Regions from separate parts of the Lysinibacillus sp. BF-4 genome, predicted to be linked through region 2. Evidence: riboswitches for the same ligand, from Rfam matches in the RefSeq annotation. Region 2 holds a riboswitch; the other holds the start of a gene.

The links. A riboswitch is a leader RNA that binds a small molecule or an ion and turns the genes downstream of it on or off. The one in region 2 is predicted to bind FMN.
Positions count from the first base shown of each region.
Region 1: another riboswitch for FMN. It lies ahead of CH76_RS01290 (ECF transporter S component); the one in region 2 lies ahead of ribD (bifunctional diaminohydroxyphosphoribosylaminopyrimidine deaminase/5-amino-6-(5-phosphoribosylamino)uracil reductase RibD).

Region 1 is NZ_JPUW01000001.1:249,405-268,395, forward strand. It holds gene CH76_RS01250 (segregation/condensation protein A) at 1-720, shown strand, start outside; gene scpB (SMC-Scp complex subunit ScpB) at 686-1,270, shown strand; gene CH76_RS01260 (pseudouridine synthase) at 1,335-2,066, shown strand; gene resA (thiol-disulfide oxidoreductase ResA) at 2,168-2,701, shown strand; gene CH76_RS01270 (cytochrome c biogenesis protein ResB) at 2,719-4,380, shown strand; gene ccsA (cytochrome c biogenesis protein CcsA) at 4,380-5,573, shown strand; gene CH76_RS01280 (response regulator transcription factor) at 5,671-6,387, shown strand; gene CH76_RS01285 (ATP-binding protein) at 6,380-8,155, shown strand; FMN riboswitch at 8,226-8,390, shown strand; gene CH76_RS01290 (ECF transporter S component) at 8,479-9,069, shown strand; gene nrdR (transcriptional regulator NrdR) at 9,198-9,668, shown strand; gene CH76_RS13400 (DnaD domain protein) at 9,683-12,271, shown strand; gene dnaI (primosomal protein DnaI) at 12,286-13,224, shown strand; gene thrS (threonine--tRNA ligase) at 13,537-15,471, shown strand; gene CH76_RS01315 (methyl-accepting chemotaxis protein) at 15,524-17,206, opposite strand; ribosomal protein L20 leader region at 17,353-17,503, shown strand; gene infC (translation initiation factor IF-3) at 17,592-18,095, shown strand; gene rpmI (50S ribosomal protein L35) at 18,125-18,325, shown strand; gene rplT (50S ribosomal protein L20) at 18,378-18,737, shown strand; gene CH76_RS01335 (DUF1294 domain-containing protein) at 18,804-18,991, shown strand, end outside.
Region 2 is NZ_JPUW01000016.1:754-15,369, reverse strand. It holds gene CH76_RS07085 (amino acid ABC transporter permease) at 1-399, shown strand, start outside; gene CH76_RS07080 (amino acid ABC transporter ATP-binding protein) at 399-1,133, shown strand; gene pruA (L-glutamate gamma-semialdehyde dehydrogenase) at 1,261-2,805, opposite strand; gene CH76_RS07070 (helix-turn-helix domain-containing protein) at 3,038-4,327, shown strand; gene CH76_RS07065 (proline dehydrogenase family protein) at 4,364-5,341, opposite strand; gene putP (sodium/proline symporter PutP) at 5,627-7,108, shown strand; gene CH76_RS07055 (biotin transporter BioY) at 7,148-7,747, opposite strand; gene CH76_RS07050 (DUF6501 family protein) at 8,004-8,201, shown strand; gene CH76_RS07045 (hypothetical protein) at 8,261-8,443, shown strand; gene ribE (6,7-dimethyl-8-ribityllumazine synthase) at 8,469-8,933, opposite strand; gene CH76_RS07035 (bifunctional 3,4-dihydroxy-2-butanone-4-phosphate synthase/GTP cyclohydrolase II) at 8,947-10,134, opposite strand; gene ribE (riboflavin synthase) at 10,147-10,779, opposite strand; gene ribD (bifunctional diaminohydroxyphosphoribosylaminopyrimidine deaminase/5-amino-6-(5-phosphoribosylamino)uracil reductase RibD) at 10,789-11,817, opposite strand; FMN riboswitch at 11,920-12,036, opposite strand; FMN riboswitch at 12,109-12,225, opposite strand; gene CH76_RS07020 (toxic anion resistance protein) at 12,371-13,321, opposite strand; gene CH76_RS07015 (5-bromo-4-chloroindolyl phosphate hydrolysis family protein) at 13,321-13,965, opposite strand; gene CH76_RS07010 (CPBP family intramembrane glutamic endopeptidase) at 14,117-14,616, opposite strand, start outside.

The sequences.
Region 1 (18,991 bases), on a different contig from region 2:
TTGATTCAGCGCCTTGAAATTGATGTCTATGATATTCCAGTAGCAGAAATCACTGCGCAGTATATGGCGCACATCCATGCTATGCAGGTGCTAGAATTAGACGAAGCAAGTGAATATTTAGTGATGGCAGCGACATTGCTAGCAATTAAAAGTCGCATGTTACTACCTGTCCATGATATAGGTATGGATGATATGGTAGAGGAAGTCGACCCACGTGAGGAGCTTGTACAGCGCCTTATTGAATATAAGCGTTATAAAGAAATTGCTGAGCAACTTGAGGAGCAGAGTGCGAGCGTGATTCCACAATATGTGCGTCCTGCAGCTGATTTATCGGCGTATATGAAGGAGGAGCAATTGGCATTTTTTGATATGGATGTTACCGTGTATGATATGTTAGCTGCCTTCGAAAAAATGTTACAACGAAAAAAATGGCAACAACCTTTAACAACGCGGGTAGCAAGGCAAGAAATTGCAATTAAAGATCAAATGCGCTCTGTGTTTTCGTATTTAAAACGAGCTAAAGGGCGCGCAAGCTTTGCTGATTTATTTGAGGTCGGTAATAAGAGTGCGTTAATCGCCACATTTTTATCTGTGCTCGAATTAATGCGTCAGCAGATGATTAGGATTGAACAACAACAAAACTTTGAAGAACTAACCGTTATTTTAGTGCAAGAGGAGTGGCAAGATGAATACACAGCCGAACTTGATTACCAAAATTGAAGCATTATTATTTGTTGTTGGGGAGGATGGCTTGAGTGAGAAGCAACTCATGCAATTTACAATGGCAACACCAACAGAAATGGCAACAGCTTTAGCTGAGTTACAGGCGAGTTACCAGCAAGAAGGGCGTGCAATTGAGCTGCGTCAAACCGCAGGTGTTTATCGTTTAGTAACGAAGCAGTCAGTCGCCAATGTAGTAGAAAAACTTATTGAAGATCCACCGTTGCAAAGTTTATCGCAGGCTGCGCTAGAGGTGCTAGCTATTGTTGCCTATAAGCAGCCCGTAACTCGTAGTGATATTGAGTTTATCCGAGGTGTTAAGAGTGAGCGACCGCTAAATACACTAGCGGCAAAAGGGCTTGTTACAGAAGTAGGGCGTAATGAAGGTGCGGGGCGAGCGATTTTATACGGGACAACGACAGAATTTTTACATCAATTTGCTTTAAATGATATTACAGAGTTGCCTACTTTACCTGAAGAGGAAGAAGTGAGCGATGACGCAACAGACTTGTTTATGTCCAAGTTTGAGCAAACGTTTGACGAAAATTAAAAGCTATACGGAATGCCGAAAGTGTGACATAATTTCAACGACTAATAAAAGAGGTGGACGAACATTGGAAAGATTACAAAAAGTAATTGCTTACGCGGGTATTGCATCACGTCGTAAAGCAGAACAACTTATCGTCGAAGGTAAGGTTAAGGTTAATGGGCAAGTTGTGAAGGAATTAGGGACTAAAGTGAGTGACACAGATAAAGTAGAGGTTAACGGTGTAAAGCTCGAGAAGGAGCAGAAGGTATACTTCTTATTATATAAACCGCGTGCTACGATTTCAGCTGTAACGGATGATAAAAATCGAAAAACAGTAACCGATATCTTCAAAAATATAGAACAACGCATTTTCCCTGTAGGTCGTTTAGATTACGATACAACAGGCTTATTATTATTAACAAATGATGGCGAATTTTCGTATCAATTAACACACCCTAAATTTAAAATTGATAAAACATATGTAGCACGCGTAAAAGGCATCCCAACAATTGATGGGCTCAAAAAATTACAACGTGGTATTCGTTTAGAAGATGGTAAAACAGCGCCAGCAAAAGTTAGCATGATGTCAACAGATGAAGCGGCAGGCAAGGCTATTTGTGAGATTACCATTCACGAGGGGCGCAATCGCCAAGTGCGTCGTATGTTTGAAGCAATTGGTACACCAGTTGTTAAGCTGAAGCGTGAGCGTTTTGCGTTCCTAGATTTAGGTAACTTGACGCCGGGCGAATATCGTCAATTGACGAAACATGAAGTGAAGAAGTTGCGTGTTTTAGCTGAAACGGGCAAATTGGACTAAGCAAAAGAGTCATAAATCATTCAAGTTTAAAAGCAGAGCATAAACATAACATTTGATATAATGGATATGGCATTTACGTTTTTTAGGGAGGTTTTGACTTCATGGATAAAAAGAAAAAACGCTTAGTAACGCGCACAATTATTTTAGTACTTTTAGTTGTAGCGATTGGCTATGTTGTTTATTCGACAGCAACTAAAGATAAAACAAGCGTGCTACAAGTTGGTGATAAAGCACCTAACTTCTCGCTCGTAGACCTTGAAGGTAATAAACATGTGCTATCTGATTATGAAGGACAAGGTGTATTATTAAATTTCTGGGGTACATGGTGTAAACCATGTGAAAAAGAAATGCCTTATATGAATAGTCAATATGCGCAGTACAAAGATCAAGGTGTTGAGATTTTAGCTATCAACATTGCACAATCAGATTTTGAAGTACAAAAATTTGTTGATCAATACGGGCTAGACTTCCCTGTGGTAATTGATAAAACAAAAGGTGTACGAAATGCATACAACATCATAGGTTTACCCGCAACTATTTTAGTATCACCTGAGGGTAAAGTAACAAAAATCGTAACGGGTGAATTAACGGAGCAACAAATTGGGGCAATGATGGAGTCAATTAAGCCGCAATAATAAGGAGTGTCAGTCACATGGAGAAGGAAAAAATTACTTGTGCTTGTGGACATGTTAACCCTTATGGTACAAAGCTTTGCGAAAAATGTGGTAGACCATTAACAGAGGAAGAAAAGAACACCAAAGTTGTTGATATGCGTTATGACGGTAAAGCCATTCGTTCTAAAACGTATAATCGTTCAATCGTCGACAAAATTTGGAATTTCTTCTCGAGCGTTAAGGTAGGGATTGCGTTAATTATTATTACGCTACTTGCAGCTTCGGTCGGTACATTTTTACCGCAAGAGTTTTATGTCAATGTAGGTACACTTGGCGATAAGGGCGCATACTATGAAAATACGTATGGCACAATCGGTAAAATTTATTATGCATTAGGGCTGTCTGATTTATATAGTTCTTGGTGGTTCCAAGTACTTGTAGGAATGCTTGGTATTTCGATTATCGTAGCGAGTATTGACCGTGGTATCCCACTGCATAAATCATTAACGAACCAACGTGTAAAGCGACACGAGAGCTTTATGAAGCGCCAACGTATCGTAGCACAAGGTGAAGTCGAAGATAATGAGCAAACATTAGCAACGATAGAAAAAGAAATGAAAGCGTTAAAATATAAGGTTCGTCGCGATGGGGATGCATTATTAGCTGAAAAAAATCGCTTTTCTCGATACGGCCCCTATATTAATCACGTAGGTTTAATTGTATTTTTAACAGGTGTATCACTACGCGTTATACCTGGTTTATATGTTGATGAGTCGATGTTGATTCGAGAAGGCGAAACAATTGAAGTTATGGGTATGCCAGGTTATTTCCTTGAAAATGACAAGTTTATTTTGGAAATGCACGAAAACGATAAAGATGGACCATCGGGTGAGCAAGTACGACAAGGTGTTAACGTGGTAGCGAAAAACTTCCAAACGAACGCTAAATTATATAAGCAACCAGAAGGTGCATTACCAGGAGATACTGACAATTTAGAGTTAGTAAAAGAATATTCGATTCGTGTTAACCATCCTTTGCAATATGATGGCTACTCGCTTTATCAAATGGATTACCGTTTAGATGAGCTGTATACGATGACATTTGATTTAGTTAACAAAGAAACAGAAGAGTCTTATGGGCAAGTGACGGTTCAACTAGATAATCCAGAGGCGAAATATGATTTAGGTAATGGTTCAAGTGTTGAGATTTTAAATTATACACCGGACTTTGCAGGCTTTAAAGATGGTGTACCACAAACTAATTTACCAGTGCCTGATAATCCAGCGTTTGTCTTTAAAATGACAACACCTGATACGCCAGAAGGCGAAACGAGCTTTGTGGCGATTCGTAACACATTGGAGCCATTAGGTGAAAACAAAAATATGATGAAGTTTGCTTCAGCAACAACGCGTAACTCATCAGGTTTAACGATTCATAAGGATAGTACGATCCCAATTATTGCTGTTGGTGGTATCATCTTTATGATTGGTGTAGCTATCGGCTCCTATTGGAACCACCGTCGTTTATGGGTACAGGCAACAAAAGATGGCAAGCTTATTCTTGCGGCCCATACTAATAAAAACTGGTTTGGTTTGAAAAAAGAACTTGATATTGTCACGCAAGCAGCGCAATTACCAGCTTACGTTGACCAGCTTGATTTAAATGATTCCGAAGAAAAACAGGAAGGTGACGAAGCATAATGAGTTTAATTAGTCTTAGTGGTAACTTACTATTTGTAGCTTTCCTTGCTTATTTAATTGCAACTTTATTTTTCGGTGGAGCAGTAAAAAATTCACATGATAAAAGGGAAGCGGCAGCTCGCCATGCAGATAAGTGGGGGAAAATTGCGATTATCATTACTATTATTGGTTTTATCGCAAACCTAGGTTACTTTATCACACGTTGGATGTATACAGGTCATGCGCCAGTAAGTAATATGTTTGAGTTTACAACAGCATTTGGTATGTTTATTGTACTGGCATTTATTATTATGTACTTTATGTACCGTGCTACTGTACTTGGTTTAATTGCTTTACCAATCGCTGTATTAATTATTGGTTATGCGGCAATGTTCCCAACAGACGTTAGCCCACTTGTACCATCATTACAAAGTAACTGGCTTACAATCCACGTGCTCTCTGCAGCATTTGGTCAATCTATTTTATCTATTAGTGCTGTAGCAGGTCTTGTGTATTTATTAAAAGTAGTAGATTTAACAAAACCATCTAAAGAGCGCACAGCATTAGAGGCAATAATGTTCTTTGTGGTAGTAGTTATTGGTTTCGTATTAGTAACGTTGGTGTTCCGTGGTATTGGCTACGAAGCGCAGTTTACGTATATGGATAAGGACGAAATTCAACGTGAAATTACGTATGACGTACCAGCGCTATTTGGTATGAATGAATCTGTGGCTTTAACAGAAGGTAAAATGAAGCCGTTAATGGATACACCACCTATTATTAACGCTAAGAAATTAACAACGGTAGCGTGGTCACTATTAGTAGGTTCAATCCTTTACTTACTTATTCGTTTACTATCACGTAAACGTGTAAGTGAGATGCTTAAACCGTTTGTTAAGCGTGCTAACTTAGAGTTAATGGACGAGATTGGTTACCGTTCTGTATTAATTGGTTTCCCGGTCTTCACCCTTGGTGCTTTAATCTTCGCTATGATTTGGGCGCAAGAGGCATGGGGTCGCTATTGGGGCTGGGATCCAAAAGAAGTATGGGCATTAATCACTTGGTTGTTCTATGCTGCGTTCCTTCACCTTCGTTTATCAAAAGGTTGGGAAGGTCGTAAATCAGCATGGCTTGCATTAATCGGCTTTGCGATTATGATTTTCAACTTAGTTGTTATTAACTTAATCATCGCGGGACTTCACTCATACGCGTAACGATTGGAGAAGCACATGACGAAAAATGTGCTTCTCTTTTCAATTTGTGAAGTAAATTGTACAATAGATATAGATGAATGTAGAAAGGGGTAACACAATGTCAGACAATATTTCCATCCTTGTAGTAGATGACGAAGATCGCATCCGTCGCTTATTAAAAATGTACCTAGAGCGCGAAGGCTACGAGATTGATGAAGCAGAGAATGGCGAGGAAGCACTAGCCATGACATTAGAAAAAGATTATCACTGTATTTTGCTCGACATTATGATGCCAGAAAAAGATGGATTACAAGTATGTGAGGAGTTGCGTGAGCGTTCTACGACACCCATTATTTTACTTACCGCAAAAGGCGAGGAGGCAAACCGCGTGCATGGCTTTGAAATTGGCGCTGACGATTACATCGTAAAGCCATTTAGCCCGCGCGAGGTTGTGTTGCGTGTGAAAGCTATTTTACGACGCTCACAAGCCTTTGCACCTGCAGCGAACGCATCAACTTCAAAAGACTTAGTTGTCTTCCCGCATTTAATGATTGACCATGATGCACACCGTGTCACAGCGGAGGGAGTAGAAGTTAACCTTACACCAAAAGAGTATGAGCTATTATACTTCTTAGCAAAATCACCAGATAAGGTATTTGACCGTGAGCAATTGTTAAAAGAAGTATGGCATTATGATTTCTTTGGTGATTTACGTACAGTTGATACGCACGTAAAACGACTGCGCGAGAAGCTAAACCGTGTATCTGAAAATGCTGCTAAAATGATTGTTACGGTTTGGGGCGTCGGCTATAAATTTGAGGTCGTGAATGAATAGAATATGGAATAGTGTTGTCGGGAAGCTGTGGGTAACCATCTTGCTTCTCGTTTCATTTGTACTGTTTGTTTTTACCGTACTTATGCTTGAGTTTTTACAAAACTATCACGTGCAACAAGCTGAGTCGTCATTACGACAAACAGCCCATACCATTGCTAGCCTTTATGACGAGGAGCAACTGGATAGTAAGACCGAAAGCATGCTTGAAGATATTTTGCCAGAAGGTACGAATGCCTTGGTGGCTAATACGAGCCGCGATATTGTAATGGCGTTACAAGACGGCAAAAACCAAAAAGAGATTGAACAAACGATTTTAGATAATAAGGCGTTTGCCAAAGTATATTCTACAACTGAGCCAATTGTTAAAGAACTCTTAATGCCATCCTACTCTGAACAAGAAGCAATGGATACGTATTTAGTATTAGCTTTCCCATTAAACGGTGAGAGCGAGATGCACGGGGCAGTCTTTATGTACCAAAACCCAGAGGCCTTACATAAAACTTCTCGTGAGACAACAAAAATTGTCCTATTAGCGGCTATTATCGCCTTTGTATTAACGACCTTCTTTGCCTTTTTCCTATCTTCACGTATTACACTGCCTTTGCGCAAGATGCGTGAAACAGCAATTGAGCTATCAAAGGGTAAGTTTGATAATAAAGTCGTTGCGAGCCAAAATGATGAAATTGGACAACTAGCAAATGCCTTTAACCAAATGGGGCGTCAGTTAAAGCATAATTTAGAGGTTATTAATCAAGAGAAGGAGCAAGTCTCTAATATTTTAACTTCTATGACAGATGCGGTGATTACCTTTAATAGTGACAGCACCATTTTGCTGAGCAATCCACCTGCGGAAAAGTTATTGCAAATGTGGTTTGTAAATAAAGGAAGCCAAAGTAGTGAGCCATTACCACCTGAAATTTATCACATGCTAGATCATGTATTAGTGTTTGAGGATAAATTAGAAGAAGAAATTGAAATGCACGGTGCTTACTACAGCATTACGATAAGCCCGTTGTACGGTGGTAACTCTGTACGAGGCGCAGTAGCCGTTATTCGTGATATGACTGAGCAGCACCGCTTAGAAAAGTTGCGCTCTGATTTTATTGCGAATGTATCACATGAGCTACGCACGCCGATTGCTATGTTACAAGGCTACTCTGAGGCGATACTAGATGAAGTCGTTACTACTGAGGAAGACCGCAATGAAATGATTCGTATTATTTATGATGAGTCACAGCGAATGGGTCGCCTAGTATCTGAGTTATTAGATTTAGCGCGTATGGAAGCGGGACATATGATGCTTAATACAGAAACCTATCCGCTTAATACAGTATTTGAACGTATTACGCAAAAGTTTGCGCAAGTGGCAAAAGAAAAGCACGTTAACTTAATATTTACTAGTGAATTTGAGCCGCATGAGACGGTAGTGTTAGATGAAGATCGCATTGAGCAGGTACTAACAAACTTAATTGACAACGCTATTCGTCATACACTTGAAGATGGTACAGTAAGTGTGAAAGTTGAGCGTGAGGAAACCTTTGTTAAAGTACTTGTGCAAGACTCAGGCGTTGGTATACCACAAGAAGACTTGCCTTACGTGTTTGAGCGCTTTTATAAGGCAGATAAGGCACGTACCCGTTCTAAAGGTGGTACGGGATTAGGTTTAGCGATTGCACGTAATATTGTAAAGGCACATTCGGGTAATATTATGGTGGATAGTGTAGAAGGACAAGGTACAACCTTTACATTTTATTTACCCTTACGTTAAACAAAAGCAGTAGTACTTTACAATTCATTGTAAATTGCCTATGATAGTAGTGTAACAACTAAAAAATATGATTCATCTTCGGGGCAGGGTGCAATTCCCGACCGGCGGTAATTATGCGGTAGCTGTTCGACAGCAACCTATAAGCATACGAGCCCGCGACCTACTCATTTTTGTGAGTAGCTGACTTGGTGCAACTCCAAGGCCGACAGTATAGTCTGGATGGGAGAAGGTGAAGGTACGACATGTGTAATGTCTTTTTTATGCCACACATTTGTCGGACCTTTCTTCTTGCGAGGTGTAATCAGCAAAGAGGAGAGAGTAACATGGAAAAGCAACGCAAGCGCACAAAGTATTTCGTAACAATCGGGATGTTGAGTAGTATTGGCTTTTTACTACATTTATTAAATTTTCCGATTCCACCGTTTCCCGCATTTTTAAAGGTTGATTTTAGTGATATGCCAGCATTACTAGCAGTCATTACAATGGGACCAGCAGCAGGTATTTTAGTAGAGCTATTTAAAAATGTATTGGATTGGTTATTTACAGGTACTGAAACAGGTGTGCCAGTGGGGCATATTGCCAACTTTACTACAGGGGTATTATTCATTATGCCTGTGTATATGGTTTTTAATCGTTTTAAATCTGTGAAAGGGCTAATTACTGGCTTAATCGCAGGGACACTTGTTATGGCTGTCGGCATGAGCTTTTTAAATTATGCTGTATTTTTACCAATGTATACGTACTTTTTAGGTATGGATCAAGTCGTTGGTGATGCATTATACGTTATGATTATCAAAGGTATTTTACCGTTTAATATTATTAAAGGTATTATTATTACAGTTATTATGGTGCTGTTATATAAAGCAATGGATAAATGGATTATTCAGCAGCAAAAGCAGTATCATTACCAATAATTATCAAAAAAGCAGTGTCACGTCTTTCTCGTGATGCTGCTTTTGTGTTTGATGTAGCCTATCCTTTTTGTGAGCTTAAAAGTTTGTTATACTTAGAACTAGTAAATTAACTTACGGGAGATAAAAATATGAGATGTCCTTCATGCCAATATAATGGTACGCGAGTTGTTGATACGCGACCAGTTGATGATAATAAAGAAATTCGACGTCGTAGAGAGTGCGAGTCTTGCAGTTATCGCTTCACAACGTTTGAAAAAATAGAAGAAACACCATTAATTGTTGTAAAGAAAGATGGTTCACGTGAGGAGTTTAGCCGCGAAAAATTACTACGTGGTATGATTCGCGCATGTGAGAAACGTCCTGTGGCCCTTGAGGTGCTAGATGAGGTAGTAATTGCTATCGAAAAAGATTTGCGCCAAATGAGTAATGGGGAAGTACAGTCCGATGATGTAGGCGAAAAGGTTATGGATCACCTTGCGTCTATTGACGAGGTAGCATATGTACGCTTTGCTTCTGTGTACCGCCAATTTAAAGATATTAATGTATTTATTGACGAGATTAGAGAGATTATTGAACGCCAATCGAATGCTAAAAAGTAAGGAGCGTGAGCCTGGTGTCATTATTACCACAAGAGCTTCATCAAAATGATGTTTTTTTTGTTGAGCTACCGCAACAACTTTCCGTTACAGAGCGCCAACTACTAACTCTTTTTTACCAACCTATTGTTGGCGGTAAGGCGTTAAGTTTATATTTTACACTTTGGGCTGAGGGTGAGTTTCAAGCTCAAACACCAACGATGCACTATTTTTTAATGCAAACGTTAGATATGGGGCTACAAGAAATTTTAAAGGCTCGCCTAGCTTTAGAAGCTATAGGCTTAGTGCGCACATGGCGTACAAGTAGTGGTGAAGAACGCAGTTTTATTTATGAGTTAGCACGCCCGCTTGAAGCAGGTGTGTTTTTTGCAGACCCCTTATTGTCGATGATGTTATACAGTAAAATTGGTGAGCGTAATTATCGTAACTTGCGTGCACGCTTTATGGAGCAACATAAAAGTCGTGATCAATTTACAGAGGTTACACGAACATTTACAGATGTTTTTACGCCCGTTAATAGTACAGTACCTACGGATTTAGTAATGCCGGTAGCTATGGCTGAAAGTAAAACCTATCCTTTTATGCAACAAAATTTTGATTTTGCGTTGCTTCAATCAGGATTACAAGAGCACTTAGTGCCTGCTGCAGCTTTAACGACTGAGGTGCGTGAAATGATTGCAAAGCTGGCCTTTTTATACCAGCTTTCACCGTTGGATATGCAAAAGGTTGTCATTATGGCACTAGATGATGATTTAGTGATTTCTGATAAGCAATTGCGTAAAGCCGCCGCAGATTATTATAAATTAACAGTATCCACAGTAATGCCTCAAATTACGCCTGTTTTTGATAAGACAGTAGTTGAGCCTACAGGGCAGAGTAAGCAACAAAAACATTTACATTATTTAGCGACAGCTAGCCCGCTTGAAAATTTGCGTCGTCTTCATAAAGGCGCAACACCTTCAGACTCTGCGGTGCAACTTGTTGAGAGTTTGTATATGCGTTATGGGTTACCAACGGGCGTAGTTAATGTCCTAGTAGAGTATGTCATGTTGATTACTGATATGAAATTACCAAAAAAATTTGTAGAGTCTATTGCAGATCATTGGCGTCGGAAGGATATTCAAACTGTAGAGCAAGCGATGCAATTAGCACGTAGTGAGCAACATAAATACAGTAACTACAAAAAACAAATTAAAGAGCCAACTGTTAAGGAAGTTACGCAACCAGCTTCAACAAATGGTTACGATGGTATTACGCCTTATGCATTTTTAAAACGTTTAAATAACGGGCAAGAGCCATTTGATTTTGTTTTAGCGATGGCAGAGGGGCTTGTAACTAAGCATGGTATGCCAGTAGGTGTAGTAAATGTATTAATGGAATATGCGATGCATGAAACGGATGGTAAGGTATCACAAAAATTTGTAGAGACAATCGCTAGTAATTGGCAACAGCTAGGTATTGCAACAGTAGAACAAGCACTTGAAGCAACAACGGCACAACAAGAAGCTTATCGCCCTCGTGTTACAAGAGAGCATATTATTTCTACTGCTACAACCTATGAAGCAATGATTCCTTATACATTTATGAAGGCGTGTTTAAATAATCAAGAGCCATTTCCTTCGATGGTAGCATTAGCTGAAAATCTAGTGCTAACTTATGGCATGCCAGTAGGTGTAGTAAATGTATTAATCGAATATATTTTGCAAAAAGAGAATGGCAAGCTACCTAAGCGTTTAGTAGAAACTATTGCGAGTGAATGGCGACAACAGCAAGTAAATACAGTCGATGAGGCAAAGGCTATGCTTACACAGCATAAAGCACCTAAAAAATATCGTCCGCGCATTTTAGTATGTGAAGAACAAGCGGCTGGTTATGAACGATATGCCATTACGCCATATGTATTTCTTTGTGAGTTACACAATGGACAGGAGCCGCTTGCAAAGGATAGTAAGCTCTGTGAAGATTTAGTGCTACAACATAAGTTGCCTATTGTCGTGACCAATGTATTAGTCGAATATGTTTTTAAACGTAAGGAAGGGTTATTACCACGTGCTTATGTCGAAGCTATTGCTAATCGTTGGAAACTAAATGGCGTTACCACAGTTGAGCAAGCTTTAGCACAAACAGAGCCAAAACCCTCGTATTCACCAACCATTACAACTGCACCACAAGCAGAAAATGCTTATGATAGTGTTACACCATATCAAATGCTTAAACGCTTAGCTAATGACCAAGAGCCTTTTGCTAATGATGTTAAAGTTGCTGAAGAACTTGTCACATTATATGGTTTGCCAATGGGTGTTGCTAATGTATTGGTAGAGTATGTCTTTACATTGCAAGAAGGGCAGCTACCTAAAAATTATGTGAATACAATTGCGAGCAAGTGGCGTGCTAAATCTATTATGACAGTAGAAGCAGCTCTCGCTCATGTGGCGGAGCAACAAAAAGCATATGAAGAAAGACAGCATAATGGTCGTCGTGTTACAGGCAAAGTAGAGCAAGTGCCAGAGTGGCTGAAGCCAACACAAACACAAGTAGCTTCATCTACAGTTGACTTTGACAAAGAACGAGCATCCATTTTAGCGTCCATTGGTCGCAAAGAATAGAAGGTGAAGAAGTAATGGAACCTATAAAAAAAACACTAGCATCTCAAGTAAATACGCCCTCATTTCAAGCGAGGTATAATGCAGTGCGTGAGCGAGTACTAGGTGATGAGCGTATTCAGGCCTTTATTAAGGCTAATGAGCAGGCTTTGACAGACGAAATGATTGAGGATGCACTACCGAAATTTTTAGAGTATCTCGATCAAGCGCATACTTGCTGTAATGCAGGTAGTGTACGTGCGTGTACAAATGCCGTAGTAGGTTGTGTGCCACGCCTTACGATGCAACCAAATGCTGTCGATGTTATGTATGCCACTTGTCCTCAAAAATATAAGGAAGAAGAAGAACGTGCGGTAGCGGCTATGATTAGTAGTTTACACATGCCGCGTGAAACGCTAACGGCTTCGCTTTCTACAATGGCAATGGACACAGGTGCACGTTTAGAAATTGCACGCTTTGTTGCTAACTTTATTAATCAAATTAAGGAAACAAAAGAAATGCCGTCAAAAGGCTTATATATTTACGGCGGTTTTGGTGTTGGCAAATCCTTTATTTTGGGCGCAGTAGCAAATGAGCTTGCCAATATTCAAGTGCGCTCGGTGCTTGTCTATGTGCCTGAGTTTTTACGTGAAATTAAGCAAGCGATTGATGATAAAACACTACAACAAAAAATGGACTTTGTTAAAAAAGCACCTGTATTAATGCTAGATGACTTAGGCGCAGAATCACTAACGAGTTGGTCACGAGACGAAATATTAGGCGCGATTTTACATTACCGTATGGCAGAGGGGTTACCCGTTTTTGTTACGTCAAACTTTGACTATAAAAGCCTAGCGGACCATTTAACGTATGTACAAAACCACCAAGAGCCAGTAAAAGCTGCGCGTATTATGGAGCGCATTCAATCCACAACCGTGCCCATTCAACTGGATGGTACAAATCGTAGACAATATTAGTTTGCAAAAATAATGAGACGAGCGTATAATGACGTTATTCAAATAGTAAATGCAATGACTAGGATATGGATTTTATCAAACGACTTAACAGAGAGGGAAGGCTTGGCTGTAAACTTCCTAAGTACGCGGTAACTATTTACTCCCTATGAGCAGCAAGAGGGTTAAATCTCTTGCCGTCCCCAGCACGTTAGCTGATGTAGGAGCTTCGTCTGAACTTTGTTCGGAAGGAAGAAGGGTGGAACCACGAGCACAAGCCTCGTCCCTTTTGGGATGGGGCTTTTTTGTGTACAAAATTATGAGGAGTGTCGACTTATGGCAGAGATGATTAAATTAACTTTTCCGGATGGTGCAGTAAAGGAATTTGAAAAAGGCATCACAACAGACGAAATTGCAGGCTCAATTAGCCCAGGACTTCGCAAAAAAGCTTATGCAGGTAAAGTGAACGGAACACTTGTTGACTTATCTACACCACTTGAGCAAGATGGCGACATCGCTATTATTACACAGGATGATGAGGAAGCTTTAGAAGTATTACGTCACTCATCAGCGCACGTTTTAGCGCAAGCAGTTAAACGTTTATACCCTGACGCAAAATTAGGTATTGGGCCAGTTATTGAAAATGGCTTCTACTATGATATTGATTCACCAACACCAATTACAGCAGAAGATTTACCTGCTATTGAAAAAGAAATGAAAAAAATTATTGCAGAAAACTTCCCAGTAGAGCGCAAAAATGTTTCGCGTAAAGAAGCACAGGCGATTTATACAGAAGTAGGCGATGAATATAAATTAGAGCTACTTGAAGCCATTCCAGAGGATGAGCAAGTATCAATTTACTACCAAGGTGAGTTCTTTGACCTTTGCCGTGGTGTACATGTACCATCAACAGGGAAATTACGTGAGTTTAAATTATTATCACTAGCAGGCGCTTACTGGCGCGGTAACTCAGATAATAAAATGTTACAGCGTATTTATGGTACAGCTTTCTTCAAGAAGGAAGATTTAAAGCATCACCTACAAATGCTTGAAGAAGCAAAAGAACGTGACCACCGTAAATTAGGTCGTGAACTTGAAATCTTCACAACGAATCAAACAGTAGGTATGGGTTTACCACTTTGGTTACCAAATGGTGCAACAATCCGCCGTACAATTGAGCGTTATATCGTAGACAAAGAGTTGTCACTTGGCTACCAACACGTATACACGCCAGTACTTGGCTCTAAAGAGTTATATGAAACTTCAGGTCACTGGGATCACTACCAAGACGATATGTTCCCAGCAATGGAGCGCGATAACGAAACATTTGTACTGCGCCCAATGAACTGCCCTCACCATATGATGGTATATAAATCAAAAATGCGTTCATACCGTGACTTACCAATCCGTATCGCAGAGCTTGGCAACATGCACCGTTATGAAATGAGTGGTGCAGTATCAGGTTTACAACGTGTACGTGGTATGACATTAAATGACGGTCATAACTTTGTGCGCCCTGACCAAATTCGTGATGAGTTAGTACATGCATTAGAGTTAGTACGTGCAGTATATAAAGACTTTGGTATTGAGGATTTCCGTTTCCGTTTATCATACCGTGACCCAGCAGATACTACGAAGTATTTTGATGATGATGCGATGTGGGAAAAGGCGCAAGCAATGCTTAAAGAAGCAGCAGATACTGTTGGCTTAGCATATTATGAGGCAGAGGGCGAAGCAGCTTTCTATGGTCCTAAGATTGATATTCAAGTAAAAACAGCAATTGGTAAGGAAGAAACACTATCAACGGTACAACTTGACTTCTTATTACCAGAGCGCTTTGACTTATCATACATTGGTGAAGATGGTAAACCTCACCGTCCTGTTGTTATTCACCGCGGTGTAGTATCAACAATGGAGCGTTTTGTAGCCTTCTTACTTGAAGAGTACAAAGGTGCATTACCAACATGGTTATCACCAGTGCAAGTACAAGTTATCCCTGTATCAAACGAAGCACATTTTGATTATGCAAAAGATGTACAGCAAAAGCTAACAGCACTTGGCTACCGTGTCGAAATGGATTACCGTGAAGAAAAACTTGGTTATAAAATCCGTGAAGCACAAATGCAAAAAATCCCGTATATGCTTGTGATTGGTGATAAAGAGGTTGAAGCAGGTGGCGTGAATATTCGTCGCTATGGTTCAAAAGCTTCTGAAACCGTATCATTTGATGAGTTTGCAACAATCATTGCTCAAGACGTAGACAATAAATAAAAAATATCCCTATAGCGTGACCTATTAAAGGTCTATGCTATAGGGATTTTTGTTAGTTTTTAAATTGGGCAACGGATTGTTGAAGTTCAACAGATCGGTCGCTAAGTTGCGCGGCAACTTGTTGCATTTCTTGTAGTGAAGCATTTTGTCCCTCAATCATTTCAAGTGAAGCGGACGAGCCTTCTGCTAAATTACTAGCATTTGTTGCGATTTCATTAACGGAAGCGGCAACCTCCTCAGCAGCTGCAGATATTTCTTCAGTAACTGCTGAAATATCTTCTACTTGATTTTGCATCGCATCAATTGCACTTGTGATGTCTATAAAGGCGCTACCTGCATCATTAATAATCGTTACACCTTGTTCAACGGTAGTTAAGTTAGCATGCATAGCTTTGCCAGCATTACGTGTTTCGGATTGGATATCTGTAGTGAGTGCGCTGATTTGTGAGGCAGAGGCATTAGATTGCTCGGCCAGTTTACGTACTTCGTCAGCTACAACAGCAAAGCCTTTACCATGCTCACCAGCACGTGCGGCTTCAATTGCAGCATTGAGTGCAAGTAGGTTTGTTTGGTCTGTAATATCTGCAATTACTGCAGTGATTTTTTCGATTTGTTCAGATTGTTCGATTAAGCGTTCAATCATAGCTGTCATTGACTGCGTTGAACTATGAATCGTCGTCATCTGCTCTGCAGCCGAGCGGATAGTTGTGCCACCTAAGTGAGCAATAGCGGCTGTGTCTGTAGCAGATTGTTGCAACAGTTGTGTTGATTCGGCAATGCGTTGTACCGCCTGAGCTGTTTCGTCCATCGCAACGGAGCTATCATTTGCTGCTTGTGATGTGCCAATCATATTATCTGTTACGGCACGCGTTGCAGTTGATACGCGTTCAGATGTATTTGCAACTTCTGTTGTTGAAGCAGAAAGTTGAGCAGCTGTAGCACTTAAGTGATTGGCGTTATCAGCTAAAGAGGTAGTTAAGGTGATTAACATATGCTTCATTTGATTAAATGAGGCTGTTAATTGCCCAACTTCATCCTTACTAGCAACAGGTAAATCTTGTGAGCGTAAGTCACCTGTAGCTACAATACTCACTTCTTGTTGTAAAGCACGAATAGGTTTAACAATAATACGTGTTACAAACATACCGATTAAAATACCTAAAATAACGGATATGACCGCAATTGTTAATGCCACATAGCCTGCTTGAGAGGCTACATCTTCAGCTTGTTTACGTACATCGGTAATGGATGAACTAATCGCATCTGATAGTTCCTTAGTTGATTCGCTAACTGCTGCATCATGCTTGGCTACTTTATCAACATACATTGTAAGTGCTTCTGTAGCTTGGTTATTTGTATAAAGAGCAATCGTTGTTTCGCCATCTTTCATAAAATCAGCGTGCGCATTAATAACAGCTGTAATTAATGCTTGTCCACTATTTGTATCTGCTTTGCTTTGTAAATCCTTCAGTGTTTGTTGCTTATGTTCCTCTACCTTCGTAAAGTTGGCTTCTGCACCAGGGACATCTAATAGTACATTTTGCACAGCAGACATTTGTAATGAAAAGTCCTCCTCTAATGAGCGCAGTGACTCAAGTAAGGGTAGTGAAGCGTTGAGTGTTGTATCGTATTGATGTTCAACATTTTTGAGTTGCCAAAAAATCGTAGCACACGCAATAATCGTTAGCGTATTAAGTACAGCTACAACAGCAATAAATTTTTGACGTATCGTCATGAGCCTTTCCTCCTTCAATAATAAAATTAGGAACTATACTTAATATACTATAGTAAAGACCTAGAGGGGTATAAAAAAATAAGGAAAGGTTATTGACAGTTTAAAATGTGCATGATAATATAGTTAAGGTTAATGAATACAGATTGTGGTTGAAGAAGAGGCTGCCCGCTTCTCACCTGAGTTAGACGCTCGTATGAGTTGTTTACAGGTTTGACACGTTGAATTGTAACGCATACACTTTGCGTTTGCACATATAGCGGGCGGACATTTCTTATATGTCCGTCCTTTTTTTATGGACATCGAGAAGTGTACCGTTCAACAGGGCATATAAGCCCACTCATGTATTCGCGACAACACTTGGAGGTGGATTACTATTAGCAAAGACATGTATGTAAACGAAGGCATTCGCGCACGTGAAGTCCGCTTAATCGATCATAATGGTGATCAGTTAGGTGTGAAGTCACGCAACGAGGCGTTAGAAATCGCTACTCGTGTAAACTTGGATCTTGTCCTTGTAGCCCCTCAAGCGAAGCCACCAGTCGCTCGTATCATGGACTATGGTAAGTTTAAGTTTGAGCAACAGAAAAAAGATCGCGAAATTCGTAAAAATCAAAAGGTTATCAATATGAAAGAGGTTCGTCTGAGCCCGACAATTGATGAGCACGATTTCCAAACGAAACTTCGTAATGGTATCAAGTTCCTTGAAAAAGGAGACAAAGTCAAAGCTTCTATTCGCTTCAAAGGTCGTGCGATTACGCACAAAGAGATCGGTCAACGCGTATTAGATCGCTTTGCAGAAGCTTGTGCTGAAGTCGCAACGGTTGAAACAAAACCGAAGATGGAAGGCCGAAGCATGTTCTTAATTATGCAACCTAAGAACGAAAAATAATTTTCACTTGAGTTTAGGAGGAATTTCAAATGCCAAAAATGAAAACTCACCGCGGCGCGGCGAAACGTTTCAAAAAGACAGGTACAGGTAAATTAAAGTTTGACCGTGCATACGGTTCTCACTTATTCGCTAACAAATCTACTAAGCAAAAACGTCACTTACGTAAAGGTAAAGTAGTTTCTTCAGGCGATTTCAAACGTATCCGTACATTATTAACTTACATGAAGTAATAAAAACAAAACAAACACATTCATTCACATGAATTAGCAGGAGGTAATTGGTATGCCACGCGTAAAAGGCGGAATTGTAACGCGCAAGCGTCGTAAAAAGGTTTTAAAATTAGCTAAAGGTCACTTCGGCTCGAAGCATAGATTATATAAAGTTGCGAACCAATCAGTAATGAAGGCAGGTATGTACTCATACCGTGACCGTCGCAACAAAAAACGTGACTTCCGTAAATTATGGATTACACGTATCAACGCAGCTGCACGCATGAATGGTCTTTCTTATAGCCGTTTAATGCACGGTTTAAAATTAGCTAACATCGATGTAAACCGTAAAATGCTTGCTGATTTAGCTGTTACAGATGCACAAGCATTTGCTCAACTAGCTGAAACTGCTAAACAAGCAGTAGCAAAATAATTTACACAAGAGCCGACAAATTCAATACGAATTTGTTGGCTCTTTTTTGTTAAGGAGTTGAGTAAAGTGCATGAGGTTATACTAGGGTATATGGCGGTGATGTCATTATCACTCGTTATTTGCATGGGTTATGATAAATCACAGGCAAAAAAGCATAAATCGCGCATTGCAGAAAAAACGCTATTTACATTGGCGATTTTTGGTGGTGCTGTTGGTGGTGTACTTGGCATGTATTTATTTCGTCATAAAACACG
Region 2 (14,616 bases):
GTATCTCTAAATACAGGTGCTTATATGGCAGAGATTGTACGCGGTGGTATTGTGTCGATTGATAAGGGGCAGTACGAAGCAGCGCAGGCTGTTGGTATGAGTCACGTTCAAACTATGATGCATGTTGTATTGCCACAAGTAGGGCGCAATATTTTACCAGCAACAGGCAACCAATTAATTATGAATATTAAAGACACAGCTGTACTAAGTGTTATTGGCGTTAACGAGTTATTTTTCCAAACGAAGTCAATTGCCGGTGCTAACTTCCGCTACTTTGAGGCTTTCTTTATTGCGAGTATTTTATACTTAATTATGACCTTTACAGCAACGCGTATTTTACGCTGGATGGAGCGTCGTTTAGACGGCCCGCAGGCATTTGAGAAGAAGGAGGTAGCGTAATGGAAACAGTCATTGGTATTAAACATTTAAGCAAATCCTTCGGTAGCAACGAAGTTTTAAAGGATGTTAATTTTGAAGTGAAAAAGGGCGAGGTAGTGACGTTAATTGGCTCATCTGGCTCTGGTAAATCAACATTGCTACGCTGTGTTAACCTTCTTGAAACGCCAAATGGGGGCGAAATTATTTATAAAGGCAATGATATTTTAAAAGAAATGAAAAATATTGAAGCCTATCGTACGCATTTGGGGATGGTGTTTCAACAATTTAACTTATTTAATAATTTAACAGTGCTTGATAATTGTATTGTAGGACAAGTAAAAGTGCTAAAGCGCAGTAAAGCCGAAGCGATTAAGGTTGCGGAGGAATACTTACAGCTTGTGGGCATGGAGGCATATGTGAATGCGCGTCCGCGTCAGCTGTCAGGTGGGCAAAAGCAGCGTGTAGCGATTGCGCGTGCGCTGTGTATGAACCCTGATGTCATGCTATTTGACGAACCAACAAGTGCACTTGACCCAGAAATGGTAGGCGAGGTACTAAAAGTAATGCGTAAGCTTGCGGATGATGGTAACACGATGTTAATTGTGACCCATGAAATGCAGTTTGCGCGTGAAGTATCTGACCGTATTGTCTTTATGGATAAGGGGGTTATTGTGGAGCAAGGCACGCCTGATGAAGTGTTACTCAACCCACAACATGACCGTACAAAAGCTTTTTTACAACGAACATTTGCTTAATAGACGCGATGTACTCTTTAGGAGTGCATCGTTTTTTTGTACGTAAAAAGCCAAGCTCGTAATGAGCTTGGCTTGTAAAAGGGGGGTACGATTTTTTTGAGTTTCTTCTATTATAATAGTGAGCAGATTATAACATTTCAGAAGTTGTTTTAGCTTGCATGTGTAGTTGCAGGTAATCAGGTCCGCCTGCTTTAGAGTCTGTACCTGACATATTAAATCCGCCAAATGGTTGGTAGCCAACAATTGCGCCTGTGCAACCACGGTTAAAGTAAAGGTTACCCACATGGAAGTCTTCGCGCGCTTGTTCTTGGTGGAAACGATTTTTCGTAATGACAGCGCCTGTTAAGCCGTATTCTGTGTCATTAGCAATTTCTAGTGCTTCGTCAAAGTCTTTTGCTTTACATAGCGCTACTACTGGGCCAAAGATTTCTTCGCGCATAATACGTGCATTGCGGTCAACATCAGCAAATACGGTTGGTTGTACAAAGTAGCCTGTTGAGTCATCTGCTGTACCACCTGCAATGAGGCGACCTTCTTCTTTACCGATTTCGATGTAGCTTGTTACTTTTTTAAATGCCGCTTCGTCAATTACCGTTGCCATGAAGTTTGCATTGTCTGTTGGGTCACCAACTGTTAGTTCTTTTGTTAGTTCTTCGACGCGCGCTACGACTGTGTCGTATACATCTTGGTGAATGACAGCGCGTGAACAAGCCGAACATTTTTGACCTGAGAAGCCGAATGCTGATTTAACGATAGATTGTGCTGCTAGTTCTAAGTCAGCTTCGTTATCAACAACAATCGTATCCTTACCGCCCATTTCTGCGATAACGCGTTTTAACCAAATTTGGCCTTCTGATAATGTTGAAGCGCGGTTATTAATGCGTAAGCCAACATCACGTGAGCCTGTAAAGCTAATGAAGCGTGTTTTTGGGTGATCTACTAAGTAGTCACCAACTTCTGCACCAGGTCCTGGGATGTAGTTAACTACACCTTTAGGTAAACCTGCTTCTTCTAAAACTTCCATAAACTTATACGCTACAACTGGTGTTGTTGAAGCTGGTTTTAATAATACCGTGTTACCTGTTACGACAGCGGCAACTGTTGTACCCGCCATAATCGCAAGTGGGAAGTTCCATGGTGAAATAATAACAGCTACACCTAGTGGGATATAGTCATAGCGGTTAAATTCGCCTGGGCGGCTTTCGACTTTACGTCCTGGTTTTAACTCAAGCATTTGGCGACCGTAATACTCTAAGAAGTCAATTGCCTCTGCTGTATCTGCATCTGCCTCGTTCCATGGTTTACCTGCTTCTTTTGTTAACCAAGCCGAAAACTCATGCTTGCGGCGGCGAATAATCGCAGCAGCTTTAAATAATACGTCTGCACGAATGGCAGGGTCAACCTTTTTCCATGTTTTAAATGCTGTATCAGCCGCTTGCATCGCTTGCTCAGCTAACTCTTTATTTGCTTTGGCTACGTGACCAATAACTTCTGTTTTTTTAGCGGGGTTATATGATGTGATTTTACCCTCTGTTGTAATACGCTCGCCGTTAATTACTAACGGATATGTTTTACCAAGCTCTGCCTCTACTTGTTGAAGCGCTTTTTTGTATGCCGCAGCATTGGCCTCAATCGAAAAATCAGTGAATGGTTCGTGTTTGTATGGAATCATAAAAAAAACCTCCTAAGTTTTAATGCAAAATAATTTTGCTGTAGTAATCAACCTTATGCATACTATGATGCAAAATAATTAGAGATAATGCAAGTGTTTTATTCCACTAACGCGAATTTTCTAATAATTAAAGTTGTGAAAACGCTGTCACAGCAATGTTTGAGATGGGAAAAGTTTTTTTACGCAAAGCATGGTAAAATAAACAGGACGAAGCTAAAAATGAGGGAATTACATGGATAATGATAAGCTAGTTGCCCTGTATCGTTTTATTACAGAGCAAAGCGTCAGTGGTGTATGTGCCATTGATCAACAAGGAAATGTATTAATTTACAACAAAAAAATGCGTGAGCTAATGGGAGTTACGGACGAGCAGTTTGAAAAGCAGAAGGCGCTCGAAATCGTCAATGGCGATTTTCAGCGTAGCGAGCTCTTTCAGGTGATTGAAACAGCCAAACCAATTATGCAGCATAAGGCAACGTTTTGGAATAAGCGCGGTGAGGAGGTTACGACCATCAGCAACATTATGCCGCTAATTGTAGAAGGTGAGTTGCTTGGTGCTGTGGAGTTTGTACGTGATATTACCCAGCAACAATACATGATGTACCAACCGCTCCGTCGCTACGGCGCACCGCTGACGTTTGATATTATTACAGCTGTATCAGATGCAATGAAGCGGGTTATTCAGATTGCGCGTGCCGCCGCACTTGGGCGCATCCCCGTTATGTTGATTGGAGAATCAGGCACGGGTAAGGATATGATTGCAGAGGGTATCCATCATGCTCTCATCGAAAAAAACGAATTATTTATTACACTCATTTGCCGACGTGATGAAGAAACGGTCATTGAGCGTTTAGAGAAGGCAATTAAAGAAAACCGCAACAGTACTTTCTTTGCGGAGCGCATTGAGTATTTGTCAATGCAAGCACAGGAACGTATTATTGCATTGCTTAATGAGTATGAGGATCGCAAGCATTACTTTATTGCCAGTGTGGGGGAAGACCCTGTCGATTTAATCCGTCAAGGGGAGCTATCGCAAACGCTGTACCATTTGTTTTCGAGTGTGTCGATTAAAGTACCAGCATTACGAGAGCGTAAAGAAGATATTTTGCCGTTTATTACGGACTACTTCCGTCGCCACCGCGACCAGTACGGCTCGCATATTAAATATATTGCGCCTGATGTCGAAAAGTTTTTACTGGCATATGATTGGCCGGGCAATTTAAAAGAGCTTGAGTTATTGCTTGATGAGGTGGGGAGTTTATTAACGACCGAAGAAACACTTGAAATGGTGATGCTACCTGCCCAGTTAAAGTGGCGTCTCGAAAAAGCGCATAAGCGTAATGAGGGGCTAGTAGTGGAGGAACAGCAGGATTTACGTCCGCTTGACCAATATTTGCATGAGGTGGAGCATTATTATTTACAAAAAGCGCTTAGCCTTCATGAAGGTAATATTTCGAAAACGGCTGAAGCACTTGGTTTAAGTCGCCAAAGCCTGCAATACCGCTTAAAAAAGTTTATGTAACGAAAAAGAGGCATCGCATACGCGACGCCTCTTTTATTATTTTTTAGCTCGTTTTGTGAGTCGACCAAGTGCGAATGCACCTAAACCAACACCAACAAGCGTCGTTGTTTTTTTATCAAATACTTGTTTCACAACAAGCTCCAGATTTTGTGGACGCTCAGCTAGTCGGCGCATAAAGTAGCCGTACCAGTCAGCACCAAATGGTAAATACGTACAGAAATTAAAGCCTTCTGCAGCAAGGTCGTATTGCATTTCGCTACGGAAGCCATATAACATTTGGAACTCAAACGCATCATGTGGAATATTATGCGCTTTAACAAAACGCTTTACGTGGGCAATAATGTTATGGTCATGCGTTGCGATTGACGTAAATTTGCCGTTAAGTAAATGATATTCAATTAGCTTAATATAGTTTTTATCAATGTCTTCTTTGGTTTGGTAAGCCAAGGAAGCGTTTTCTTTATAGGCCCCTTTTACAAGACGTAAGCGGTAATCCTTAAAGCGCTCAGCATTTTCTAGCGCTTCGTAAAAGTACGCTTGAATAACTGTGCCCACATTATCAAACTCTTTATGCAGACGCTCCATCAACTCAAAAGATTGGTGCAATGTTTCGTAAGTCTCTGTGTCAAAGTTAATAAATATACCGTAGTCATGCGCGGTTTTTACAATGTCGTGCAGGCTATTATAACAAAGCTCAAGGTCAAAGCTTAGACCGAGTTGTGTTGGTTTAAGTGAAATATGTGCATTCAGCCCTTCAGCATGAATGGTTTCGATAACAGCTAAAATATTGTTTTTTGCTGCCAGTGCTTCTGCCTCATCATGAACAAACTCGCCTAAATTATCGACTGTGCAGGCAATGCCTTTTGCGTTAAGACGCTTGATTGTTGTAACAACTTCTGGGATGGTTGTGCCTGCGACAACGCTTTGTGCGCCTAGACGTAAGCCAAATTTTTGTGCACCTGCGTTTAGTGCGCGGTTTTCAGATAATGCGATGAAAAAATCTCGTAAATTCATAAAAAACACTCCTTTTCACTTGTTGAAAATAATTTTAATTTGGATTATAGCACGTTTTAAAAAATTGCCAATGCCGCAAATACTCAGATAATGGAGAAATGAAGGGAAAAAAGAGCATTTTTCGTTGATATATCAATGAATTTTGCACTAAATAAAATATTTTTAAAATTAAGGTGCAAAATATTTTTCGGTATTATTTTTGAAATATAATTGATTAATCGTCGTATATAGGGTTTAATAGAACTTAAATTTCAAAAAATCGCAACAAGAAAAGGGGATGGCTAGATGTCACAAGAGCAAATGTACCAGCTTGTAGCAATTATTATTTATATGGCAGTGCTACTTGCAATTGGTTGGTATGCCTATAAGAAGACGAGTAATTTAACAGACTACATGCTAGGAGGGCGCTCACTTGGCCCGATTGCAACTGCGTTAAGTGCAGGGGCAGCTGATATGTCAGGCTGGTTGTTAATGGGTTTACCGGGCGTTATTTATGTAACAGGTTTAGGGAAATCGTGGATGGCAATTGGTTTAGTTGTGGGGGCTTATATTAACTGGTTAGTTGTAGCGCCACGCTTACGTGCCTATACGTATGTTAACGACACAATTACAATTCCGAGCTTTTTAGAAAAACGTCTACTCGACAAATCACGTTTACTACGAATTGTAACGGGTATTGTTATTTTAATATTCTTTACGTTTTATGTATCATCAGGTATGGTATCGGGCGGTAAGTTTTTCTTAAGCTCATTTGGGCTAGATTACCATATTGGTTTATTAGTAGTGGCCGCAGTTGTTATCGCTTACACATTATTTGGAGGCTTCCTCGCGGTAAGCTATACGGATGTTATTCAAGGGACAATCATGTTTTTAGCATTAATTTTAGTACCTATTGTGGGCTTAACGTACACAGGCGGTATTGCTGAAACAATTAGTACCGTAAAAAATGCCTCACCTCTACATTTTAGTTTCTTTGAGGGTGTTACAGCAATTAGTATTATTTCGTCACTCGCATGGGGGCTTGGCTACTTTGGTCAACCACATATTATTGTGCGTTTTATGGCGATTAAAACGATTAAAGAAACACGTAGTGCTCGCCGCATTGGTATTGGTTGGATGTTTTTAAGTATGTTGGGAGCTGTATTTACAGCGATTGTTGGGTATGCGTACTTCCTGCAACAAGGTGCGACACTTGAGGACCCGGAAACTGTATTTATTGTATTAGGTCAAATTATTTTCCATCCGATTATTGCAGGTGTTATTTTAGCGGCTGTACTTTCGGCTGTAATGAGTACGATTTCGTCACAGTTAATCGTTACGTCATCGGCATTAATTGAGGATTTATATAAGGCATTTAATAAAGCACCAAAGTCAGATAGTTACTATGTTTTCTTGGGACGAGTAGCGGTATTTGCGGTGTCTGTTGTAGCCATTATGTTAGCTTGGCCAAATAATGAGTCGGTGTTAGATCTTGTATCGTTTGCTTGGTCAGGTTTTGGTAGTGCCTTTGGGCCGCTTATTTTACTAAGCCTTTACTGGCGTAAAACAACGTCTCAAGGTGCAGTTGCAGGTCTTATTGTAGGTGCGGTTGTGGTCTTTGTTTGGGAGAAATTTAAGTGGTTCGAACTTTACGAAATCGTGCCAGGTTTCTTGTTAAGCCTTATTACGATTGTAGTAGTGAGCTTAATCACGTATAAGCCAAATAAGGAAATTGACGAAACATTTGATGCGGCAGTTGCGCATTTACATGAGGAAATGAAAAAATAATAGCACAAAAGGGAGTGGCCGCGGCCACTCCCTTTTTTGTTAGGATTTATTGACTTTTAAAATCGCATTAATACGGAAAGCAAAGAATCCTGCAAATACACCTAAAATAATATCTTTTGGTAGTGGGCCAAGCATCCAAGCCCAAGCCATCCAGTAATCAAAGCCTTCTGGTGCACCTGCCCATAGCATATAGGCTGCATACATCCAGTTTGTACCGATGATATACGTAATAACAGTACCAACTAACGAGGCGATGACATAGCTTTTTACAGTGCCATGCTTCTCTGTCATTTTGCCAATAATATAGGCGATTAAAATAAAGACGACGATAAAGCCAAAGGTAGGGGCTAAAATCATAGATATGCCGCCTTTAAACTGAGCAAAGACAGGCGCACCTGCTAGCCCAATTAAAGTATAAACGAGCATAGCGATTGCACCTTTACGTGCACCTAAAACTAGCCCTGCTAATGTTGCAAAAAAAGATTGTAGCGTAATTGGCACGCCGCCTACCACAAGGAACGGGGCAAAAGCCGTAATGTTTGCGCCAATCATCATAAGTGTCGAAAATAACGCACAGTATACCATATCAACTGTCGAAAATTTACTACCTGCGCGTGCTTGTTGAACTGTAGTTGCCATCAAGTATCACTCCAATAACTAGTATGTTTCTAGTTTAGTGGAGTAAAGTATTTAAGTCAACTATATATTTATAATGGTTAACACATATTAACGGCGTGAGTTCCATTCCGCAATAATAACAAATACAATGACGAGTGAGAAGGCAACAACGTAAAACCAAATCGGTACACTCATAAATTTCACCTCCAGCTCTCCACAAATGCGTAAAAATCGTATACACTAGAGAGGATGAATTTTTAAACGAGGAGAGATTGCTATGCTTCATAATACATGGAAAGATTCGCCAACTTTACGTACGGTAACTTGTACACATACGGATGCAGCGAAATATTTAGTATCAAACGTTTTAACAGTAGGTAAACAATACGAAGTGAAAAACGAAACAGACGAATTTATTTTCGTGATTGATAACACAGGTCACATTGGTGGCTACTATAAAACATACTTTGCATAACTCTATTTTAGCATAGACAGGTATCGCTTGAGCGATTGTTTGGAGGTTGTAATAGGCAAATGGGCATCATGATAAGACAGCTTGGCTTAATTACACTGGTGATTTTTGGTGGTACATTTTTGATGCGCTACCTACGAGCTGGCGAAGTGCTAGCTGACCAGTTAATGGGTGCAGGCGTAGGGCTTGCATTAGTAGTGATTGGGACACTCGTCCAACGTATCCAGCATGCAAAAAGAGGCTAGGGGAATGTCCCTTAGCCTCTTTGTTTTATAGTAATTTTGTAAGGTTTGCCATTTCGATTGCGGCAACGGCAGCGTCATAGCCTTTATTGCCAGCTTTAGTGCCTGCGCGCTCAATTGCTTGTTCGATGGTTTCGGTTGTGACGATACCAAAAATGGTTGGTACGCCGGTTTGTAGTCCGACTTGGGCAATGCCTTTAGCGGCTTCATTACATACATAGTCATAATGCGTTGTTGAGCCACGAATGACAGTGCCTAAACCAATAACAGCATCGTATTTTTTGCCTTCTGCCATTTTTTTAGCGATAAAGGGTACTTCAAAAGCGCCAGGTACCCATACCACTTCGATATTGTCATCCGCGACACCATGACGTTTAAGCCCGTCTACTGCGCCAGCTAGTAATTTGTCGTTAATAAACTCGTTAAAGCGACCTACAACAATGCCTACCTTTAATTGTGTACCGACTAATTGTGCTTGAATTGTGTTTACCATGTTAATTTCCTCCTTAAAGTACATGTTGCATTTTGTGTTTTTTTGCTGCCATATAGTTGGCGTTTTCTTGTGCTAGCCCTGCAATGAGTGGGATGCGTGCGCTAACCGTAATGCCGTAGCGCTCAAGTTGCGCCACTTTATCAGGGTTGTTAGTTAGGAGACGTACCGTTGTAACGCCTAAGTCTTTAAGCATTTGTGCACATAGGCGGTAATCGCGTAGCTCGCTCGCAAAGCCTAACAGTTCATTAGCCTCTACTGTGTCATAGCCTTGCTCTTGCAGCTCATAAGCTTTGAGTTTGTTTAATAACCCAATGCCGCGCCCTTCTTGTCGCATATAAAGCACTGCGCCTGTACCGTCTTGCTCAATGGCTGTTAACGCGGCTTGTAGTTGAGGTCCGCAATCACAACGTTTAGAGCCAAAGACATCACCTGTTAAGCACTCCGAATGAATGCGAATGAGCGGAGCTTCGGCTTCGTGTAGTGTGCCTTTTGTTAACGCAATATGCTCCTTATCGTCAAGCGTATTGCTGTAGCCAATCATCGTAAAATCACCAGCAACCGTTGGCATTACAACAGTAGCCTCGCGCGTAATGACTTGTTCTTTTTCGAGACGGTAGGCAATTAAAGCCTCGATAGTAATGATTTTCATGTTTAAGGTTTGCGCTGTTTGTTGGAGCTCAGGTAGGCGCGCCATTGTGCCGTCCGCATTCATAATTTCGCAAATGACACCTGCATGCGTACTCCCCGCAAGCATCGCTAAATCGACAGCTGCCTCGGTATGACCAGGGCGTGCAAGTACACCATCAGGCTTAGCAATCAAAGGAAAAACATGCCCAGGACGGCGGAAGTCTGCCGCTTTTGCTGTAGGGTCGATGAGTTTTTCGATTGTTTTGGCACGCTCAAAGGCGCTAATGCCGGTTGTTGTTTCCATATGATCCACGCTTACGGTAAATGCGGTTTGATGAAAATCCGTATTGCGTGCGACCATTGGGGCAAGTTGTAAACGGCTCGCAATGGTCGGGCTTAGTGGTGTACAAATTAACCCCTTGCCATACGTTGCCATAAAGTTAATGACTTCAGGTGTCGCAAGCTCTGCGAGTGCAACAAAGTCACCTTCATTTTCGCGGTTTTCGTCGTCTACTACGATAATCATTTTGCCTTGTTTTAAATCTGCTAGTGCTTCCTCTATTGTATTAAACATTGTATAACCACCTTAAAATCCGTTTTGTCGTAAAAAATCTGCTGTTACTTTACTATTTTGTCCTTGAAGCTGACGTGCTACATATTTGCTAAGCATATCGGTTTCGATATTGACGGTATCGCGCTCGCGCTTAAAGCCAAGTGTTGTTTGGTCAAATGTGTGTGGGATGAGCGAAACCGTTACCAGCTCTGGTTGTAAAGCAAAAATGGTAAGGCTAATGCCATCAACCGCAATAGAGCCACGCGGTATAAGTAAGGCGCTTGCCTCGCGTGAAATTTTAATATCCACATATACTGCGTTAGAGAAGGGGCGCTTACGTAAAATCGTGCCCACCTCATCCACATGACCTGCCACAAAGTGACCACCAAACCGTTTATTAGCTGCCATAGCGCGCTCAAGGTTAACGCGTGCACCAGTTTGTAAGCTAGCTAGTGTTGTTGCACGCACGGTTTCTGGCATGACGTCTGCTGTAAAACTTGATGTTGTAAAGCTAGTAACGGTAAGGCATACGCCATTTACTGCGATGCTATCGCCAATATGCATATCCGCTATAATATCGTGTGCGCCAATGGTGAAGGCAATCGCCTCCTTACCCATCGTCATGCTGTTAATCGTGCCAAATTCTTCGATAATACCTGTAAACAAAAGCTCACCTCATTTTAGCGTCATCGTAATTTTAATATCTTCGCCAATGCGCGCTACCTCATCAAATTTAAACGGACGGGGTAGTGCTTTTGTAATCATGGGAAGGGCGTCGCTACCTAATAATTTTGGTGCGACATAGGTAATCATTTTTTGCACAAAGCCTTGTTGTAAAAAGGCATCCGCAATGCCACAGCCTGCCTCAACATAAAGCGTCATAATGCCTTCGTCTGCTAGGCGGCGCAGTACATTGCCAAGTGAACAATTGTCGAGTACAAAAACCCGCACGCGTGCTAGCTCACGTGGTTCACTTGTAAAAAGCCAAGTAGGTGCGGCATGATCCGTAAATACCGTAGCACTCGCAGGGATTTTGCCGAAGCGGTCAATAATCACGCGAATGGGCTGTTTTTTAGTCGTGCTTAGGCGATTTGTTAGGCTCGGGTCGTCAATACATACCGTATTTGTGCCAACTAAAATGGCATCATGGTGTGCGCGTGCTAAATGCACATCCTCCTTGACCTTTTTGCCTGTAATAAAGGTTTGCTCACCCTTACTTGCTGTAATTTTGCCATCAAGCGAGATGGCTTGTTTTAACGTTACATAAGGCTGATGCTGTGAAATGAAATGAAAGAACGGTGCGTTTAATGCTTTAGCCTCTGTCTCTAAAAGTCCAACATGAACGGCAATACCTGCTTGCTCTAAGCGCCTAGCACCTTTACCTGCAACAAGCGGGTTAGGGTCAAGCGTAGCAATAAAAACATGCGCGACATTAGCCGCAATTAAGGCATCTACGCAAGCTCCTGTTTGCCCCGTATGATTGCACGGCTCTAATGTGACGTAAACATTAGCGCCCTCAGCTTTGTCGCCTGCAATTTTTAGTGCGTTGACTTCGGCATGAGCATCGCCCGCTTTTAAATGTGCGCCAAAGCCAACAATATCTTCACCCTTAGTGATCACGCAGCCAACAAGTGGGTTAGGGGACGTTTGGTTTTTACCTGTTTGCGCAAGCTGTAGCGCAAATTGCATAAATCGTTGTTCCATCCAAAAAGCACCTCCTCAAAATAATAAAAAGCCCGCTGCATCTAACAGGGGCTTGTGAAGTAGGCATTGCGAAATAAACCAGCGCGTACGCTAGTTTTTTGCCACTTCCTTCTCTCATCCAGACTGTACTGTCGGCTCTGGAATTTCACCAAATCCTGCTCCAAAGAGCTCGCGGGCTATACCGCCGGTTGGGACTTACACCCGACCCCGAAGGAAAACTATGCAATTAAAAAAGACCACACAACTGTTTTGTGGGGTCAGAAAATAAGCTACGGCAAAGCGCGTAACTTTTACTTCCTTCTCTCATCCAGACTATACTGTCGGCTTTGGAATTTCACCAAATCCTGCTCCAAAGAGCTCGCGGGCTATACCGCCGGTTAGGACTTTCACCTGACCCCGAAGGAAAACTATTCGTATGTGACACCCATTATACATGAATGTTCAGAAAAATCTAGTAAGGAATTTCGAAAAGTTGAAGCAGTATTCAGCAAAGAGTAGTGACAGCAAGCATAAAAACGCCACAGAAATAAATTTATTTCTGTGGCGTTAATTGTTATAAATCGCGACTTAAATTGCGCATTTCGCGTTCGATTTGTGCTTGTTGTACCGACGATTGCCCTTGTAGTAATAGGGTTTCTTCAACGTCTGCCAGTAAGCGTTGTTGCGTTTGTTGAAGCTCGGTAGCATCAAAGTGGGCCTCCATACGCTGCTCAGCTGAAGCTAAACGACGATGTAAATCCGCACGCTGGCGGTCACGCTGTGAACTAATAAGCAGTGCGATTTGGTTTTTCCATAATGGAATGGTAGTCATTAAAGACGTTTGGATTTTTTCGGATAGTACTTGGTTAGATTGTTGAATCATGCGAATTTGCGGTGCGGCTTGTACCGTTAGCTCGCGCGCAATTTGTAAATCATACAGGCGCTGATCAAGGCGCTGTAATTGATTTTTGGCATCCTCAAATGCTTGCGGTGCAAGGCTTTGTGGGTCTTGTGCCGCCATGGCTTCTATACGTGGTAACTCACGGCTCGTAAAATCATATTGCTTTAGCTCACCTGCGGCTAAAATGATTGATAGCTCGTCGTGATAGCTTTGGTTAAGGCGGTACATTTCGTTTAGTACCTCAATATCCTCTAATAATTGCTTTTGTGCGCGGTGCAATTGCAACTCAATACGCTCAATCTGAATGCTTGCCCGCTCATAGTGCATTGTACTTTCAGGCGAAGGTTCGCTCTTTTTTTTGAAGAAACGAGATAATAGATTTGTATCATTTTCTTCTACTTTAACACTCGTGATTGTATCCACTAATTGCTGCAAAGTATTGCCGACTTTAGTAATGTCGCGGTTTTTAATATGGTACAGCACGCGATCACTAAATTGTGAAATCGCGCGCTGTGTGTTGTGTCCAAGTGTAAGGATGGACTCATAGTTATTCATATCAATTTCGCCTGCGATTTTTAGCGCGTGTGGCTTGGTTTGCTCAGGCAAAAGTTCAAATGTTTTCATTATTTGTCGCCTCGCCATTCTATTTGTTTTTTGCGTTTTTCTGATGAATATTTGATGTAATCTAGCTCGTTGTTAAGGTGCTCAATATCATTAGCTAGCACTTCTTTTAAGTCGAGTTTTAACGTATCTGTTAAATCATCGAGTGTTGCGTGTGTTTCGGATAGCGCTGCTGTAATTTCCTTATCGCGCACTTGCTGGCGAGACAGGAAGCTGTATTTTTCGGTAAGCTGTACAGCTGAGTCAAGGTGACCATAAAAGAACGGCTCTGCCGCGAAAAACTTCTCAGGTGTTTGACGCACAAGGCGCACAATATTTTTTGCCACACTTGTCATCTCATGCAGTTGCTTAAAGGAATTAATAGAGCGCACTTTTAAGTAGGCATTATTGAGTGCTTTAATTTTTGTTTTGGCAATTTTAAGTTGGGCATTTACATGCTTAAACTCTTTGCGTGTTAGTGAAGTTTTGCGACGACGATTGAAAAGTTGCAATTGTTTTATAGAAAAATTGACGACCACATAACTACCAAAAAATGCGCCGAGCATTAACAAACTAGAATCCTGCGAATCTGCAGCAAAGCCAAATGCTAAAAAACTCGTAACTAGCGTAATCGTGTGGCGTAATAAGTTTTGAAAGAACGTAAGCATAGGGTAACCTCCTAAATAGTATCTCTCCCTATTATACGTCAAACAACGGGTAAAGTTTCAAAAAAAGTATTGACGACAACGGGATGGCGTATAGGAAAAATAAAAAGAGAGGGGATAACTTTTCCTCTCGTTATTAGGCTTTTAATGTAAGTCAACGGTATTTAAATAATAGGGTGATGCCGATGTTAAGTAAAAAATGGACAATAATTGGTACTACAATATTATTTGTTTGAAAGTAAACCCAGCCAAATACTAAGCTAGGGATTGTAATGTTAAGTAGCATAACGGGTTTTTTAAAATAGTGAACGTGCAACGCGACAAATGCGAGTGTAGTAATGCCAATGGCAAGCCAGCTGTTACCTAACCATAGCAATAGTAAATTTTGAATAATCCCTCTAAATAAAAGCTCCTCAAACGTTGCACCTACAAGCATCATGCTTGTAATAGCTAGTAGGGAAGCATTTTGATAGTCACTATTGGCACTAGGAATATAGCTAGCTGGTATCAAAAATGTGAGTAGGACACCAAATAACAGTAAACTACTAGATGCAATGGCTGTTAGCACTAGTAGGTTAAATGGTGCAGTAAAGGTGAAAAAGGCTGCGCGTGGTAGTACTTCATCAGATTTGCGACAAGGATACCCCGACTTCA